Regions from separate parts of the Kitasatospora sp. NBC_01302 genome, predicted to be linked through region 1. Evidence: riboswitches for the same ligand, from Rfam matches in the RefSeq annotation. Region 1 holds a riboswitch; each other region holds the start of a gene.

The links. Region 1 has a riboswitch for cyclic di-AMP ahead of OG294_RS23725 (LysM peptidoglycan-binding domain-containing protein). Riboswitches for the same ligand answer to the same signal wherever they lie in the genome.
Region 2: it holds a riboswitch for cyclic di-AMP, as region 1 does, so the genes downstream of both, OG294_RS22050 (M23 family metallopeptidase) here and OG294_RS23725 (LysM peptidoglycan-binding domain-containing protein) in region 1, are expected to answer to the same signal.
Region 3: it holds a riboswitch for cyclic di-AMP, as region 1 does, so the genes downstream of both, OG294_RS06845 (LysM peptidoglycan-binding domain-containing protein) here and OG294_RS23725 (LysM peptidoglycan-binding domain-containing protein) in region 1, are expected to answer to the same signal.
Region 4: it holds a riboswitch for cyclic di-AMP, as region 1 does, so the genes downstream of both, OG294_RS32690 (transglycosylase family protein) here and OG294_RS23725 (LysM peptidoglycan-binding domain-containing protein) in region 1, are expected to answer to the same signal.

What each region holds. Positions count from the first base shown of each region.
Region 1 is NZ_CP108404.1:5,450,040-5,452,228, reverse strand. It holds gene eno (phosphopyruvate hydratase) at 1-18, opposite strand, end outside; gene OG294_RS23725 (LysM peptidoglycan-binding domain-containing protein) at 224-1,120, opposite strand; cyclic di-AMP (ydaO/yuaA leader) riboswitch at 1,126-1,274, opposite strand; gene OG294_RS23720 (cytochrome P450 family protein) at 1,503-2,189, opposite strand, start outside.
Region 2 is NZ_CP108404.1:5,073,140-5,075,328, forward strand. It holds gene OG294_RS22040 (alpha/beta fold hydrolase) at 1-598, opposite strand, end outside; gene OG294_RS22045 (YiaA/YiaB family inner membrane protein) at 712-1,002, opposite strand; cyclic di-AMP (ydaO/yuaA leader) riboswitch at 1,199-1,374, shown strand; gene OG294_RS22050 (M23 family metallopeptidase) at 1,386-2,189, shown strand, end outside.
Region 3 is NZ_CP108404.1:1,534,737-1,536,925, reverse strand. It holds gene OG294_RS06850 (YchJ family protein) at 1-310, opposite strand, end outside; gene OG294_RS06845 (LysM peptidoglycan-binding domain-containing protein) at 380-1,429, opposite strand; cyclic di-AMP (ydaO/yuaA leader) riboswitch at 1,498-1,664, opposite strand; gene OG294_RS06840 (PPOX class F420-dependent oxidoreductase) at 1,954-2,189, shown strand, end outside.
Region 4 is NZ_CP108404.1:7,455,821-7,458,009, reverse strand. It holds gene OG294_RS32695 (hypothetical protein) at 1-364, shown strand, start outside; cyclic di-AMP (ydaO/yuaA leader) riboswitch at 990-1,154, shown strand; gene OG294_RS32690 (transglycosylase family protein) at 1,162-2,189, shown strand, end outside.

The DNA of each region.
Region 1 (2,189 bases):
GACATCAATGGACGGCACGAGGCATCTCCTAGACGGAAGCGGTCCTGCGGACGTGGAACGGAGTCGTTACGACCAGAGCCTAACCGCACCGGCCGCCCGGGCCGTCCAGGCCTGGGTGCCGTCTCACGGTGTGGCTCGGCTACCCGCGAGTAGTTCACTCGAAAGCGCGCGGGGCGTCGCCGGGGCCACGTCCCGGGGCACCCCGCGCGCTTTCGTCGGCCCGTCAGCCGAAGTGCAGCTGCTGGCCCGGCATGATCAGGTTCGGATCGCCGCCCACCGTCGAGTGGTTGGCCTGGTACAGCTGCTGCCAGCCGCCGGTCAGGTGCTGGGCCCGGGCGATGGAGGAGAGGGTGTCGCCGGCCTGCACCGTGTAGCCGTGACCGGCCGGGGCGGCCTGCGCCGCAGCGGCGGGCGCGGCAGGAGCGGGGACCTGGACGGGGGTCTGGACCGGGGCCTGGGCGGGAGCCTGGGCAGGGGCGGCGTACTGGTTGTACACGCTCTGGTGGCTGGTCCAGTACCAGCCGCCGTCCTTCTGGTACCAGAACACCTTGCCGTCCGCGTCCCAGCCGGCCTTCCCCGGGAAGTTCGGCGCGGCCGACTGCTGAGGCTGCGTCTGCTGCTGGGGCTGGGCCTGCTGCTGGGGCTGCGGCTTCGACTGCCGGGTCGCCGACTGCTCCTGCGGCGCGCTCTGCTGCTGGGCCGCGCCCGAGTCGGCGCTCGCGTCGAGGGCGGCCGAGGCGCCGCCCTTGCTCAGCCCGGCCTTGACCGAGCAGACCGGCCAGGCGCCCGGGCCCTGGTCCGCCAGCACCCGCTCGGCGACCGAGATCTGCTGGGCCTTGCTGGCCTGGTTGGCCTGCGCGGCGTACTGGGTGCCGCCGTACGCGGCCCAGGTCGAGGAGGTGAACTGCAGGCCACCGTAGAAACCGTTGCCACTGTTGATCGACCAGTTGTTGGTGCTCTCGCAGTTGGCGACCTGGTCCCAGACCGAGACCGGGGCGGCGTGCGCGCTGGTCGCGGTGAGCAGCGGAACCGCGAGGCCGACGCCGGCCACGCCGGCCGCGGCGATCGCCTTCTCGGCCTGGGTACGACGGCGGTGCCGGCCATTGCCAGTGAGCAGCATGAAGCTATCCCTCTCCGCACGCCTGCGAGGTGAGCTGTCGGGTTCGGGCCCGTGAGGTTGGCCCGGCCGCTGACGCGGCTTCACCCCTAGCCGTGGGAGACGGCAGAAAATCCTGGGTCCCCCGCCCCTGCCCGGGTGTCGGTCGGTGTCCCGGGAGCGCGACGGGCAGGACTCGGCGTTCCGCACTCCGGGGTTCGCAGCAGCGAACTCCAGGGAGGGTAAGCAGATTGACGGACCGATCACAAGCTCATATCGCGTACATCACATGAAAATTACGGAGCGCGATCGATCGCCTACCAACTGGTCTTGTTTGTCCGGGTTGATGGTCATTCAGACCGCACCGGACAACGGACTTCGACACGCCGTCAGAGCTGCCGTTCCGTCACTTCGCGGCAGCTTCGGGCATGAACGAAACAGGGAGTTCGCGCAGGCCGCGCATGATCAGACCGCCACGCCACCGCAGTTCGGCGGGGTCCGCGGCGAGCCGGAGATCGGGCAACCGGGTCAGCAGGGTGGCGAGTGCAGCCTGGCCCTCAAGTCGGGCCAGCGGAGCGCCGATGCAGTAGTGGATGCCGTGCCCGAAGCCGAGGTGCGGGTTGTCCCGGCGGGCCAGGTCAAGGGTGTCGGGGCGCTCGAACCTGGCCGGGTCCCGGTCGGCCGCCGCGAGCACCACCAACACCGGGTCCCCCACCGGGATCCGCACCCCGCCGATGGTCAACGGCTCGGTGGCGAACCGCCAGGTGGCCAGCTCCACCGGGCCGTCGAAGCGCAGCAACTCCTCGACCCCGGTGGCCAGCAGCCCGCGCTCGCCGCGCGCGATGGACTCCTGCAGCCGGGCCCGCTGGAGCGGCTGGTTCATCAGTGAGTACAGGCCGTTGCCGATCAGATTGACCGTGGTCTCGAACCCCGCGAACAGCAGGATGAACGCCATCGCCGCGGCCTCGTTCTCGGTGAGGTGCTCACCGTGGTCGCTGGCCCGGATCAGACCGGAGATCAGGTCGTCCCCGGGGTCGGCCCGCTTGCGGTGGATCAGCTCGGCCAGGTAGGTGCGCATCCGCTTGACCGCGCG
Region 2 (2,189 bases), 380 kb from region 1:
TGCGGCCGGGGGTGCGCGCCGCCCGCACCTGGCGGGCGATGTACTCGCCGTGGTCGGCGGGCTTGGTGGTGGGGAAGGCGACCTTGTCGAGGTAGAAGCCCCAGAACTTCGGGAAGGCGATCACCGCGCTGCCCATCACGTGGACCAGCGCCCGCTTCAGCGCCCCGGCCTCGGGCTGCTCGACGAAGGCGTTCAGCAGGACGATCCCGGCCACCTTCTCGGGGGCGGTGGTGGCGGCCTTGAGCACGGTGGCGCCGGTGTAGGAGTGGCCGACCAGGACGGCCCGCTCGATGCCCAGGTGGTCCAGCAGCGCGACGACGTCCCCGGCGATCGCGGCGGGGGAGTAGTCGTCCCAGGCGGACGAGGACTCGCCGAGGCCGCGCAGGTCCATGGTGATCACGCGCTGCCCCGCGGCGAGCAGCAGCGGGCGCAGGTGGCGGAAGCTGGCGCGCGGCTCCAGCATGCCGGGCAGCAGCACCACCGGGGTGCTGTCCTCGCCGGAGGTGCCGCGGCTGTCGGCGCCGAGCGTGTCGTCGAAGGCGATGGTGCCGCCGGGGAGCTGGAGGAACTGGGTCTGCGGGGCGGTGGTGGCGTTCATGGCGGCCTCCTGGCCTGGCGAACGGTGGGTGCCGGCGGCTTGCCGACACCCACAAAGCTATGGCTAATAGCCATAGCCGTCAACCCCTTCCGCACAGCTGCGCCGGGCAGGCCCTACAGCCCCTCGGCCCGGAACGGATCGTGCTCGGCGAGCAGCTTCTCCAGCCGGGCCTGGTCGACCCGGGTGACGATCTCGCCGGCCTCCTGGCGGTCCCGGACCACCTTGGCGAGGGTGAACGCGGAGGTCAGTGCGTAGAGCAGGCCGAGCGCGAGGAAAGCCCGCATCCAGGAGCTGATGGGCAGGTAGGCGATACCCACCGCGAGGCCGCCGGCGGAGAGGGCGAAGGAGAGGATCGCCTGCACGTAATAAGCGGACGTGGTCCGTGGTTGAACCGTGGAAGTCATACCTGAAGGATGGCCAACTGCCGTGCTGCGCACCTGAGTACGACTACTCAGATCGGGCCCGGGCGGTTCTCGGCATGACGGGAGCATGACGCCCGGGGAATGTGCCCGTTCGACCGGAGCGGCTTGGAATCGCGCGCTCCTGGGATTAACGTTTGATAACGCAGCGCGGTCGGCAACGCCGTACCCGAAACGGCACCGTGCGCCGTCGCCTAATCCACGGACCTGGCCTTCGGGTTGGGCCGGGAGCCGGGGAACCACCGTTCCTTGGGGTGAATCGGATCGTCCTGGGCCGTTGCGGTCCAGGTCGGACCGTAGGAGACCTTCCTGCTCCGAACCCGTCAGCTAACCCGGTAGGCGCGAGGGAAGGAAAGGAGCGCGCCCCCGTGGCGTTGTCGCACTCCCCGGAGAGCCACACGGAATCGGGCACCACCGGCCTGCTCGACCACCCCGACGCGACGGCGGACACCGCCCGGCCCAAGGTGCCCCGCCAGGCGCGCGCCGGTGCCAACTCCGCCGGCCTCCGGCTGGGCAGTGCCCCCACGGTCGTCACCGCGATGGCCGCCGCACTCGGCGCCACCGGCCTGTCGGCCACCGCCGCGGCTGCCGCCACCACCCCGGTGCCGGCGCCCGCCACCACGCTCACCGCTCCCGACCAGCAGGCCGCGGCTCAGTCCGACGGCGCCGCCGACCCCGGCCTCGCGCTCGCCGCCCGGATCCAGCAGCAGGCCGACCAGCGCACCGCCGCCGAGGAGGCCGCCCGGCTGGAGGCCGCCAACGAGGCCGCCGCCAAGCGCGCCGCCCAGGCCGAGGCCGCGGCGCAGGCCGAGGCCACCGCCCGCGCCCAGGCTGCCGCCCAGGCCGAGCAGGAGCACGCCGCCGCGCAGGCCGCCGCCGCCCGGTCCGCCGCGGAAGCCGCTGCCGCGCAGGCCGCTGCCGCGCAGGCCGCCGCCGCGCAGGCCGAGGCCGCGGCCGCCCCGGTCACCGCCCGCCTGCCGCTGGCCAAGTACACCGTGGCCCCGTCCGGTTCGCCCTGGGCCCAGCTGCGGACCGGCCTGGACTTCGCCGCCGCCGCCGGCACCCCGGTCGGCGCGGTCGCCGGCGGCACCGTCAGCTCGGCCGGCTGGTCCGGCGCCTACGGCTACCGGGTCGTCCAGACCCTGCCGGACGGCACCGAGCTCTGGTACTGC
Region 3 (2,189 bases), 3.9 Mb from region 1:
CCTCGGTGCTGCCCAGGATGTCCAGTCGCTGCCAGCGGAGCCGCGGGTCGAAGTCGACCTCGGAAGGCCGGGTCCGCGGGTGCCAGCTGCTCAGCAGGTAGGCGCTGTCGTGGACCACGAAGGCGCTGAACCGCGATCGCATCAGCTGCTCGGCGGTGGCCGCCTCGGCCTCGCCCCGGTGCAGCCTGCGGCAGCAGTCGGCGTAGCTCGCCGGCCGGCCGCAGGGGCAGGGGAGAGACCCGTCGGACGCGGCGGGCGCGAGGGCGGGGGCGGGCCTGGCCGGGCGGGTGCGATTGCTGCGCTTGGACATGACCCCATTCTGACGGGCCCCGGCGGTGCCCGGTGACAGTCCACCGGGCACCACCTGACCGGGCACTCCCTAGGAGGGGAGCTGCAGGTGCTGCCCGGGGAAGATCAGGTCGGGGTTGCCGCCGACGGTGCCGAGGTTCTCCTGGTAGAGCTGCTGCCAGTTGTCGACGTGGTGGTCCATCGCGATGGCCCAGAGCGAGTCGCCGCTCTGCACCGTGTAGCCCTGACCGGCGTCGCTCTGCCCGGTCGGGGCCGCCTGGCCGGTGGTGGGGCCGACCGGGGCCGCGGGCACGGCCGGTGCGGGTGCCACGGGAGCGGTCGGGGTGGTGTCGCCGACTGGGATCTGCGTGCTGCCGGGGGCGAGCGGGGACGGGGTGGTCGGCGCGTTGCTCTGCTGTGTGCCGGGGGCGGTCGGTGCGGCCGGGGGCGTGGTCGCCGTCGGGTTCGGGCTCGCGCTGGGGGCGGGCGTGCTCGGCGCGGGTGCGCTCGGGGTCGGCGAGGCGGTCGGGGTGGTCGGGCCGCTGGTCGGCGCGGTGGAGGGTGCGGTGGTCGGCGCCGTCGGCGTGCTGCTGGGCGTCCCCGTCCCCGTCCCCGTCCCCGTGCCGGGGGCCGGGGTGGTGGGCGCAGCCGGCGTGGTGGCCGTCGTCGTGGGCGTGGGGCTCGGCGTGGGTGCCGCGGTGGGCGCGGTCACCGGCGCGGGCGAGCCGACCGGTGCGGGGGTACCGCTCGCGGGCGGCGTGCTGGGCGCGGTGGGCGCCGCAGGCGCGGTCGTCGGGTTGCTGCTGGGCGTTCCGGTCGGCGCGGCCAGCCCGGCCACCGCCGCGCAGCTGCCCCAGACGCTCGGTCCCTGGCTGGCGAGCAACTGCTCCGCCACGGCGATCTGCTGCGCCTGGGTGGCGTGCGAGGCCTGCGCCGCGTACTGGTCGCCGCCGTTCGCGACCCACTGGCGCTGGGTGAGGTGCAGTCCGCCGTAGTAGCCGTCGCCGTTGTCGGCGGTCCAGTTGCCGCCGGTGACGCACTGGGCGAGCGAGTCCCAGGTGGTGACCGGCGCGGCGTGCGCGCCGGTCGCGGTGAGCAGCGGCAGGGCGACGCCGACGCCGGCCACGGTCGCGGCGGCCACGGCGCGATCGGTCTGGGTCGGGCGGCGGTGCCGGCCCGGGCCTGAGAACACCCCGGATATGCCCATGGAACATCCCTCTCCGCACGCCTGCGAGGTGAGCTGTCGGGTTCGGGCCGGGAGGCTGGCCCGGCCGCCCGCCCGGACGGATCCGGCGGACGGCTTCACCCCTAGCCGCGTGGGGACGGCGCTGAACCTGGGTCCCCCGCGCCTGCCCAGAAGTCGGTGATCGAGGACCCGGAGCGCGGTGGGCAGGACTCGGCGTACCTCGTCCGGGCACCCGCGTCGGCGGGTTGCAGGGAGACTAGACGGATCATCACTCCGATAACAACCCCGCATCGCACACGTCACACAAGAATCACGGAAGCTGCGCGGTGCTCCGTATCGACACCTCTTGCGCGTACTGCGTCAGGTCCGCCCGCCCGACGGGTGACGAACCCGCCCGGCGGGCGGGTGTCCGCCGCTAGGTTGGGCGCTGGAACCGTCATCGACCGACGGACCGTCAACTCGACGCAGAGGAGAGGCCCATGGCCGACGAGGCCAAGATCCGTGAGCTGTTCGCCTCCCGGATCAACGGGGTGCTGGTGACCCTGAAGCGGGACGGACGGCCGCAACTGTCCAACATCCGCTACGCCTACGACCCGGCGAGGGAGCTGATCCGGGTCTCCGTCACCGCGGACCGGGTGAAGGCGAAGAACCTGGCCCGGGACCCGCGGGCGAGCCTGTACGCGACCAGCGAGGACTTCTGGACCTGGGCGGTGGC
Region 4 (2,189 bases), 2.0 Mb from region 1:
CGGCGAGGACGCCGCGGCGGCGGCCGGGATCACCGGCGTGCTGCTCGCCGCCCGCCTGGCGGTGCCCGTGGTGGCCGCGGCCCTGGACGTGCCCGGCGCGGTGGCCGGTGCCGTCGAGCACCTGCGGGCCACCGGCTCCCAGCGCCCGGCGCTGGCCCCGCTGGTGATCGGCCCCGAGGCCCCCGAGGACCTGCTGCTCGCGGCGTGCGAGGAGACCGGCTGTCCGAGCGCGGCCGCACTCGGCGCCTACCCGACCCTCGGTCAGCTGATCGCCTCGGCCTACCTGGCCGCGCTGCCCGAGCCGGTGGCCGAGCCGCTGCCGACCGAGGAGCTGCTCACCGAGGAGCCCGTCGCCGGCGAGTGACCCCCTGACCAACGGCCCTGCCGGCCCGCTGATGGCCCCGCTCCCGCCCAGGAGCGGGGCCATCGGCATGTCCGGAGCACGGTTCGTCGGCCGGTCGGTCAGGGCGCCCCGGAGGTCCGTTGACGGGCCGATGGCGCACATGTGGTGAATTGGTGACGATTCAGTGTCCAGTCGGGAAGTGGTGGACAGGACCACCCCGCCGACCGATTGGTCGGCGTCGCGAGCTGACGCGATGACAGAAGGGGTAAATCGGACATTCGGTCGATGTCGACCAGTGCGCCGGACCGGGCCGTTCGCCCCGCCGACAGCCGGTCAGGGCGCTCCGGTCCGATCGGCCACCCCCTTGATCACCAAGGCCGAAAACGGACAGCCCATCAGCATCACCAACCCTGAGCCCACGGCACATCCCGTTTCCCGCAGGCACATTGCACGCCCCGGCCGGACCCCTCCCCCGACGCCCTCTCAGGTCCGCCGCCGGGGCGATCTTGAAGGTTCCATGGTGGGCCTGTGACGGCCATCACAGCTGTTTGCGGATTCAACTTATCTCTGTCTAACGTGCTCCCCGTTCGTGGTCACACGGACCCAGCACAGCCGGACGCCGAGTCCTGCCACCGGATGCGCTGGCAGCGCGAAAACGCACCACGGCAGGAGCGGGGGAACCAGGTAAGCCGCCCCGGCACCCGGTCTTCGGACCGAGTGACCGGAGCTAGGGGTGAAGCCGCGCAGCAGCGCGGCCGGGCAACTCCAGTCCGAATCCGACAGCTCACCTCGTAGGCGTAGGAGAGGAACGCGTCTTCATGCTGCCCACCACTGGCACGACCCGTCCGTCCCGCACCGCTCGCCGAGCGATCGCCGCCACCGGCCTGCTCGGTCTCGGCCTCGCCCTGCCGTGCATCACGGCCACCACCGCCTCCGCGGCGCCCGTCTCCACCTGGGACAAGGTCGCCCAGTGCGAGAGCAGCGGCGACTGGAGCATCAACACCGGCAACGGCTACTACGGCGGCCTGCAGTTCAGCGCCTCCACCTGGGCCGCCTACGGCGGCACCCAGTACGCCCCGCAGGCCGACCAGGCCACCAAGGACCAGCAGATCGCCGTCGCCGAGAAGGTCCTCGCCGACCAGGGCCCCGGCGCCTGGCCGGTCTGCTCCGTCCAGGCGGGCCTGACCCAGGGCGGCGCCCCCGCCGCCGTGAACCCCGGCGCCCCCGCCACCAGCGCCCCGGCCCAGCCGAGCGCCCCGGCCCAGAGCGCCCCGCAGTCCTCGCAGTCCTCGCAGAGCGGCAGCCAGGGCCACTGGAACCACCAGTGGAACGGCACCAAGAACTCCGGCGGCCAGACCTACACCGTGGCGCGCGGCGACTGGCTCTCCACCATCGCGCAGAGCCACCACGTGGCCGGCGGCTGGCAGAAGCTGTACGAGCTCAACAAGTCGGTCCTGACCGCCGGTCCTGACACGCTCTACCCGGGCCAGCAGCTGAGCCTGGGCGGCTCGGCCAGCGCCGCCCCGAGCAGCGACAGCGCCCCGGCCGCCAGCACCCCGGCGCCGGCCGTCAACGCCCAGACCACCGCCTCCACCACCGCCGCCACCCCGGCGCCCGCCTCCGGCGCGATGGCCACCGCCGTCGCCTTCGCGGAGTCGAAGGTCGGTCAGGCCTACATCTACGGCGGCACCGGCAACGGTGGCTGGGACTGCTCCGGCCTGACCCAGGCCGCGATGGCCTCGGCGGGCATCTCCATCCCGCGGGTGGCCGCCGACCAGGCCGCCGCCAGCACCCCGGTGTCGATGAACAGCCTGCAGCCGGGCGACCTGCTGTTCTGGTCGAACAA